Regions from separate parts of the Arthrobacter sp. YA7-1 genome, predicted to be linked through region 1. Evidence: riboswitches for the same ligand, from Rfam matches in the RefSeq annotation. Region 1 holds a riboswitch; the other holds the start of a gene.
The links. Region 1 has a riboswitch for glycine ahead of lipA (lipoyl synthase). Riboswitches for the same ligand answer to the same signal wherever they lie in the genome.

Region 1 (4,205 bases):
CCGGCTGCGCCATGAGCTCGGACACCAGGGTTTCCGGTGAGTACTTGTCCGGGCCCAGGAGCTTGCGGGCAAGAGTTCCCTTGTTGCTGAGGAACTTCAGCGACGTCCCGACGCCGATCTGGGTTGCCAAGGCCAGCAGTTTTGTCCGGGGAACTGCTCCGGCCACGCCGGCCCATACGGGAAGCTCGACGCCTTCCCGGCGCAGGAGCGCGGCGTAGTCGAGGATCTTCGGCGCGGAGAAGCACATCTGCGTGACAACATGCGTCGCCAGCTGTTGTTTCGCCAGCAGGGCGTCCAACAAGTCCAGCCCGCTCACGGAGGGGTGTCCCTCGGGGTAACCGGCGATGCCCGCTGTGATGCTGCCGCCGGTGTACTCGGCGATATCCGCCAAGAGCCCAAGGCTCGATCGGTAGGGGCCCGCGCCAAGAGGTCCGTCTCCACCGATGGCGAAGACCTCACTGATCCCGGCGGCCTCGCAATCCCGGAGGATGCCGGAAAGCTGCGCCCGGTTCTCCAACCCACGTGCCGAGAGGTGCGGAATCACGGTGTAGCCAAGGAGGCTGAGCCTGACGGACGCCTCCATGGTCCGCGCGATGCCGTGATGGGGCAGGCAGGTGACGGTGAGTGTTGTGGAAAGCGGTACTGTTGCCTGGACTTTCTCAACGATTCCGTCTGAGGGAATGATTTCAATCCGGGTGGGGAACATGCTGGCTCCTTCCGGATCAGGCCGTCGCGTGGTGTGCGAGGAGGGTGCGGGCTTCCTGGCGGGTGGTGCCGGAGTCTTGGATGCCTTCGGCGATGTGGGCGAGGTGCACGGGGATTTCGCGGCCTTTTTTGCGCATCGCGGTGGCCCAGAGGCGTCCGGCGCGGTAGGAGGAGCGGACCAGGGGGCCGGACATGACGCCGAGGAAGCCGATTTCCTCGGCTTCGGTGGCGAGGTCGACGAATTCCTGGGGTTTGACCCAGCGGTCCACGGGCAGGTGCCGTTCGGAGGGGCGCAGGTACTGGGTGATGGTGATCAGGTCACAGCCCGCGGCGTGCAGGTCGGCCAGGGCTTCGGAGATCTCTTCCCGGGTTTCGCCCATGCCCAGGATCAGGTTGGATTTGGTGACCATGCCGTGGGCCCGACCCTGGGTGATGACGTCCAGGGAGCGGTCGTAGCGGAACGCGGGGCGGATGCGCTTGAAGATCCGGGGCACGGTTTCGACGTTGTGCGCGAAGACTTCCGGGTTCGAGTCGCAGATCGCGCTGATGTGTTCGGGTTTGCCGGAGAAGTCGGGGATGAGCAGCTCGACGCCGGTGCCGGGGTTCAGTTCGTGGATCTTGCGGACGGTTTCGGCGTAGAGCCAGACGCCTTCGTCTGCCAGGTCATCGCGCGCGACGCCGGTCACGGTGGCGTAGCGCAGGTTCATGGCCTGGACGGAGCGGGCGACCTTGGTGGGTTCGAACATGTCCACGGGGGAGGGTTTGCCGGTGTCGATCTGGCAGAAGTCGCAGCGGCGGGTGCATTCGGAGCCGCCGATCAGGAAGGTCGCTTCCTTGTCTTCCCAGCACTCGAAGATGTTCGGGCAGCCGGCTTCCTCGCAGACGGTGTGCAGGCCTTCTTTTTTCACGAGGTTCTTCAGGCCCACGAATTCCGGGCCCATCTGGACCTTGGCCTTGATCCACTCGGGCTTGCGTTCGACCGGGACGGCTTTGTTGCGCTGTTCAACGCGCAGCAGCTTACGGCCTTCAGGTGCCAGGGTCATGAGGAACTCCAAAATTCAGGTGGCGCTCACGCGCCACGATGAGTCGGTTCCTCCCCGCTCTGTATTGGACCTGAGAGTTTCCGCGTCTCCACCTCGTGGCTGGACGCTTGCACCGTCGGTGAGTCCGGTTGCCCGGACTGCTTTCCAGAGTTGCCTTGCCGCGGCGGTACATGGGCCTGAGAGATTCCTGGGGAGGATTTGCTCCTACGGCGCCTGCTGAAAATGTACCGGCAGGACTCTCCCGCCGCAGATCATAAGCACGTGCCGCCTTTCGGTGACACGTCTCACATGGTATCCGGTGCCTGTGCGGTGCGCAAAGAACCCAGGCGCGGTCGTGAAGCTAGATCTTGCGATAGCTGAGGTCGAAGATCATGCGTCCGGCCTCGTGGGCCTTGTTTTCGAAGCTGGTGCGGATGCGGCCATCGAAGCGTGGAGCCCACCCGCCCACGTGGTCCACTCCCTCGTTGGGGCCGGTGTGCTCGGTGCTGACCGGGGCGCGGCCTTCCTTGACAGGTGCCCCGCCCACCATGGATTCGACTCCGGATTCCCACACTTGGGTGAGGGGGCTCTCAGCGCCGGTCCGTTCGCCGTCGTGCACGTTCTCAAACTCGGTGGAGCCGGCGAGGACCTCGCGGACGTGGATGGCGTAGTTGGACCAGTCGGTGGCGATCCGCCACAGGCCGCCCTTCTTGAGGGACCGTGCTGCGAGTTCAGCGAACGCCGGCTGGATGAGGCGGCGCTTGTGGTGCCGGGACTTGTGCCACGGATCCGGGAAAAAGACCCAGAGCTCGCTGACCGAGCCCTCGGGGAGCATGGTGGCCAGGACCTCGGGGGCGTTGGCCTCCACCACGCGTACGTTGCTGAGCCCGCGGCTGTTGATCTTGATCATCGTGTTGGCCAGGCCCGGGGTATAGACCTCCACGGCGAGGAAATCCTTGTCCGGATTTTCCTCGGCCGCATGGCACACAGCGTCGCCGAGGCCCGAACCGATTTCGACGATCAGCGGCGCCCTGCGCCCAAACTCGGCTTCGGCGTCGAACACGTAATCCGGGTGTACCGAAGTGTTGGCAACGTGCCGCGGAACCTGGATGGCCCAGCGGTCCGAGTGCTCCTCCCACGCGGCCTGGCGGCGGCCCTGAAGCCGCGTCCCGCGGCGCACGAAACTGACCGGCCGGCCGCCGTACGTGCCGAAGGAGGCCTGGCTGCCGGGGGTCACGGGGCGCGCAGACTGCGGTGTTTCAGGGGTTTCTGGGGTTTCACTCATCTCCTCCAGAATACCGTTGCGGCACCAAACGCCCGCGGCGGACCCTGGGTGCGCTCCCGTCATGAGGCGCCCCGGTATGAGCATGACTGCCAGAATGGTTTGGTGACCCCCGCTTCAAGCGCCCCCAAGAACACTACGCCGCACCCCGGCGCCCGCGAGATCCTCGTCGACGCCGAGATCGACGAGCTTCCCGAGCCCGAGCCCACGCTGGTCAAGACGCGCGGCGGACTTGTCTTCCTGGGGATCTGCCTGGTGCTCATCGGCCTGAACCTGCGGACGGTTTTTTCGAGTTTTTCGGCAGTCCTTCCGGAAGTCACCGCCGACGCCGGGTTGCCGGGCTGGGCGGTGGTTGTCCTCACTACTGTGCCGGTGACATTGCTGGGTGTCTTCGCGCCGCTGGCGCCGATCCTGGCCCGCAGGTTCGGTGCCGAGAGGGTGTTGCTCGGCGCGATGGTAGTGCTCACAGCGGGACTGCTGATCCGTCCCGTGGATCTCGCCGGCGCCGGGCACTTGCCGGCACTCCTTGCCGGTACCGCGGCGTGCGGCGCCGCGATCGCGCTCTGCAACGTGCTGCTGCCCGGCGTGGTCAAGCGTGATTTCCCGCACCGGCTCGGGCTCATGTGCGGTCTGTATACGACGGCGATTTGCGCGTCAGCAGCGCTTGGCGCCGGTTTCACCTATCCCGTCTTCACGGCGACCGGAAACTGGACCTCGGCGCTGTGGTTCTGGGCGCTGCCCGCCGCCGTCGTACTCTTGCTTTTCCTCCCTCTGGCGATTCGCCAGCATCCCGTCCGCCACAACGCCGCCGACGGCGGTGCGAACGTCTGGCGTTCCGCCGTCGCCTGGCAAGTCACCATCTTCATGGTGTTGCAGGCGATGATGTCCTTCAGCGTGTTCGCCTGGTTGGCGCCGATCCTGCGTGACCGCGGGATCGACGGCGGGACGGCCGGCCTGATCGTGTCCGTGTCGATCGTGCTGCAGATGCTTGGTTCGTTCATCGCTCCGGGGCTCGCAGCCCGGTTCAAGGATCAGCGCGTCATCAACACCGTGGTTGCGCTGATGACCGGCGGCGGCTTCGCCTTGAGCATCTTCGGACCCACGGACCTGATTTGGGTGTGGACCGGACTGCTGGGCCTGGGGCAGGGGAGCCTCACGGCTGTGGCGTTGACCATGATCATGTTGCGGACCCGTGA
Region 2 (4,205 bases), 660 kb from region 1:
CTATCGCGCGAACCGTGGCTGAAGCTTCCCTTTTGGAGGAATCGCGACGCCTGCGTCAGACCGCACGGGTGTATGACTTGCTTCGTACGGCGGGAACAATTGAGGACCACTGGCAAGGCCTTCTCCAAGGACTCGCGGCTGAGCTCAATGCGGAGCTTTTCGTCGTGGACCGGCGATGCCTCCATCCCTGGCACCCGGATGGTGAGCCGTTGCCGGACTTCCTGCAAGCGGAATTGGCCCCCCTGACGGGACATATACCCATGACCGGAAAGAAGTTCCAATGGCATCGGCTTCGGGACCGGCACGTGTTGATGATGGACATCCCCACCCACGCCAATGCGGTGCTGGTGGTGCTGCCGAAAAGCGATCCGCACCCTGACGCCGTCGTGCTTCTGCATGCGGCGACGGTGCTGGGACTGGAACTCTCGCGAACGGCCCTGTCCCTGGAAGGGCGGCACCGCCTAGCAGGCGAATTCCTCCTGCAGGCGTTCGATGGGCGCCTCGGGATCGCGGAACTGGAGATCAGGCTCAGCGATTTTGAGATTTCCGCGCAGAATTTCGTCGTGGTTTCGATAGGGGCCGACGACGGCGAGCGGCTGGCGAACATTCACGTGGAACTGTGGCGCCACGGACTTCAGGCCGCTTGCCTGCGGCGTCTCAACACCCTTCATGTAGCGGCAACCGCGGGGGTGACGGATGACGTTTTGATCCACTGCGCGGGGCCCGGGGTCCGGATTGGCATCAGCTCGCCTACGTCTGCCGGGGGCGTCCAACGCGCACTCCAGGAATCGCTGTGGGCGCTCGGTTCAGCGAAAGGCAATGCAGTAAGTCTGACCCGTTACGCCGAGGGGCCCTCCTGGCTGGGGCTCACGAGTTTCGAGGAGGGAACGGCGTTGGTACAGCGGCTGCTCGGCCCGATCTTCACGTATGAACAGAGCCAGGAAGGCGATCTCATCGTGACTTTGAAGACCTACTTGGACACTCAGAGGTCATGGCAAAAGACTGCCGCGGCGCTCTTCGCCCATCGCCAAACCATCATCTACCGCATCCGGAAAATCAGCGAGTTGACGGGGCTCGACATGACCGAAACCTCCACGTTGGCCCAGCTTTGGTTTGCGCTCCAGATCCATGAGGCCATGCACAAGTAAACCCGCTGCCGATAGCAATGTCCGCAAGCAGATGTTGCCCCGGCACTGACGTTGTGTGTATGGTGTGAGCCAAATCACCCCAAATCTGAATATGCCTTTCGAACCGTGGCGGGAGAGTCCTCCCAGTCCTGAACCGGGCAGGCGCCGTAGGAGCAAATCCTCCCCAGGAATCTCTCAGGCCCCCGTACCGCTGCGGCGAGGCGACTCTGGAAAGCAGCCAGGCTTCGGTCCGGCTCACCGACGGTGCAAGCGGAACACAACGCGACAATGCGTTCTGCGGAATCTCTCAGGTCCGATACAGAGCGGGGAGGAACCCAATTAGCCGCGGACCGCCTCGCCGCGATCGACATCCCTGAAGTTCCTGCTTGCCGCGGGCGCCGTCGGGGGGCTCTACAAGGAGCAGGCCTCGATCTCCGGCGCCGAAGTGGGCTGCCAGGGCGAGGTCGGCTCCGCTTCCTCGATGGCCGCCGCCGGCTTGGCCGAAGTCATGGGCGGCTCCCCGGGACAGGTGAAGAACGTTGCCGAGATCGCAATGGAACACAACCTGGGCCTCACCCAACGCGCTGCGCTTCCTCACACCCGAACAGGGGGAAGGGCTCGACGGGCCGAAAGGGGCAGAACCACCGGAGCCCGTCTCAATCCGGGACCGATGTCAGTGCCAGGTTAGTGATTTCGCAACCCCAGCAACAACGAAGACCCTCCTGCCCAACGTTTCCGCAGGTGGGAGGGCCTTCACTGTGGAGCTAAGGGGATTCGAACCCCTGACCTCTTCGATGCGAACGAAGCGCTCTACCAACTGAGCTATAGCCCCTGGTCAACTGTGCATTGCCAGTGTCCCTAGGCTACAAACTTTCTTCGCGCTTCGCCAACCAGGCCTCGAACGTGTCTGTCCCGGTCCGCTGGCTTGGGACCAGATTCAGCCCCTTCCGAAGATATCTGCCCATCTCCCCCGGCAACGGCACCTCCACGAGAAGCCCGGCACGTCCCGATGCCTTGCGCCAGATCTCAGCGAGCTCACGCATGGACCAGATGTCCGGTCCGCCGATGGTTCGCGTCCGGTGCCGCTCTTCTGAAGGCTCCCGCAACGCCTCGGCAAGCAACTCGGACGCCACATTCGTCGGCGAAATCGTTTGAAAGCGCGCGCCCTTGAAGACCGGGATGAGGCGGACTTTCGAGCCCGCCTGGAAAACCGCCGTCACGAGGCTGTGGAATTGGGTGGCCCGCACAACAACCGTCTCCAGCGACGAGAGTGCGTAGACCCGCTCCTTGTCTGCTTTGGAGACATAAAACGCCGCGCTGGTCTGGTCGCAATTGATGATCGAGAGGAGAACGGCCTTACGGACTCCGGCAACGGTGGCCGCGGCGAGCAGGCGCGCGCCGCCGTCGGCGAATTTCCTCCGCGCTTTTCCGAATTGCCCTTCCAAGCAATCGATCACCACATCGGCCCCCTGCAGGGCTTCGGCCAGCCCGGCACCTGTGGTGACGTCAGCCTGAAAGTAGCGCGCGCCGTCGCGATGGACTGGTGACGCGCCCGACGGCGGGCGGCGGCTCAGCACCGTCACGTCGAGCCCGGCGTCGAGCGCCAAACGGACGACTTTACGGCCCACTTGTCCCGTGCCACCTGCCACGCAGACGGTAGTCACTGGAGGTTATGCCCGGCGGCGCTGCAAGACGTCGTCGAGGTTGCTGAGGCCACTCTGGGGCTTGCCGTGCTGCGCCTGGACCGACGCGCCCACGGACGGTGCGCTGGCTGGCTTCAACGTCGGCTTGCCGAGAGGCTTGGGAGCCTCAGGCAGGTCGAGGGGCTCGGGGGCGGGCCGCGGCGCCTTGGCGGCATCGACGTATGTTGGTTTGGGGACGTCCACGGGCTGCCATTCAGCTTCCTTGGATTCCGCTGTAAACCGGACTGTGTTGTCGCCGGCGGCGACAGCAACATTGAGGGCGGCTTGACGAAGTTCGACGGCGGTCAGTCGCGTCGCTTCACGGGCGTGGGCTTCGGCGTCGAAAATCTTGGTCGCCGGACGGTCCGTTGCAGGAGCGCTTGCGCGGGGACTCTCGGCTGGAGGGGCCATCGCGTTCCGGAAGGCCTTGTTTATCTTCGCCCTGCGGTCCCGGATGGCCAGTCGGCGAAGCAGGAAGACGGTCGCGACCACGCCCACTATGCATCCCAGCGGCAGCCACGCGGAAACGAGGCCAAGAATGCGGAGGACGCCGGAAACGGCAGCCGCGAGCAGGAGGAGAACGGCGGCAAGGGCAAGGGCACAGCGCCCGTATCTGACTTTGAAGACCGCTGTTTCCGATGCAGCATCACGCCGTTCGCCGGCGCCGGCCGATACCTCGGGCAATGCGGTTGCGGTGCTCTGCATGGTTTCCATTGCTTTCTCCTGCCGAGGGGTGATTGACAGAACCACCCCGGCTTGCAGTTCATGAGCGTCTTCGTCAATAACATCTGTTGGGAAGTCACCGGCCATCTGGATGTGCTGGCGACGATTCCGGAGTATGTATGGCGCAACCCAAACGATCCACAGCGCGACAGCAATGACCAATATCACCGAGCTGCTGAGAGGGAAGTCCACAATCAAAACCGTAGAAGCAAATAGCCGGAGGCCACCGCATTGCCATCGGTGTGTCGTCGGAGAGTCGGCAAATCAATGGACTTATGACCCTTATTCGCCGAAAGCGGCTAGTTGGCTCCGTGCCGAAGCCAAGCGGCCAGCAAGCCTCCGGGGACCTCTTCCGAGGTCAACGCAAAGCTTCGATGGTCAGCCCATTCTCCGTTGATGTGAAGGAAACGCTCGCGGCGCCCTTCGTCGCGGAATCCCAACTTCTCGACAACTCGCAGGCTCGGCCCGTTCTCCGGCCTGATGTTGATCTCCATCCGGTGCAAGCCAAGGGCTTTGAAGCAATGGTCGGTGGCCATGGCAACCGCAGTGGGAGCTATTCCGCGGCCGGCCCGGGCCTGGTCCACCCAGTAGCCAAGCGTGGCCGTCATCGCCGATCCCCACATGATCGAAGAGACCGTCAACTGCCCTACGATCCTAGGCTCCTGGAATCCAG

Region 2: it holds a riboswitch for glycine, as region 1 does, so the genes downstream of both, OIT41_RS14885 (L-serine ammonia-lyase, iron-sulfur-dependent, subunit alpha) here and lipA (lipoyl synthase) in region 1, are expected to answer to the same signal.

What each region holds. Positions count from the first base shown of each region.
Region 1 covers NZ_CP110114.1:3,838,639-3,842,843, reverse strand. Annotated here, with positions in the region: gene OIT41_RS17940 (methylenetetrahydrofolate reductase) at 1-706, opposite strand, end outside; gene lipA (lipoyl synthase) at 723-1,748, opposite strand; glycine riboswitch at 1,903-2,002, opposite strand; gene trmB (tRNA (guanosine(46)-N7)-methyltransferase TrmB) at 2,089-3,012, opposite strand; gene OIT41_RS17925 (MFS transporter) at 3,115-4,205, shown strand, end outside.
Region 2 covers NZ_CP110114.1:3,181,056-3,185,260, forward strand. Annotated here, with positions in the region: gene OIT41_RS14880 (PucR family transcriptional regulator) at 1-1,148, shown strand, start outside; glycine riboswitch at 1,248-1,348, shown strand; partial or broken gene OIT41_RS14885 (L-serine ammonia-lyase, iron-sulfur-dependent, subunit alpha) at 1,501-1,704, shown strand; tRNA gene OIT41_RS14890 (tRNA-Ala) at 1,887-1,959, opposite strand; gene OIT41_RS14895 (SDR family oxidoreductase) at 1,991-2,734, opposite strand; gene OIT41_RS14900 (hypothetical protein) at 2,798-3,523, opposite strand; gene OIT41_RS14905 (GNAT family N-acetyltransferase) at 3,832-4,205, opposite strand, start outside.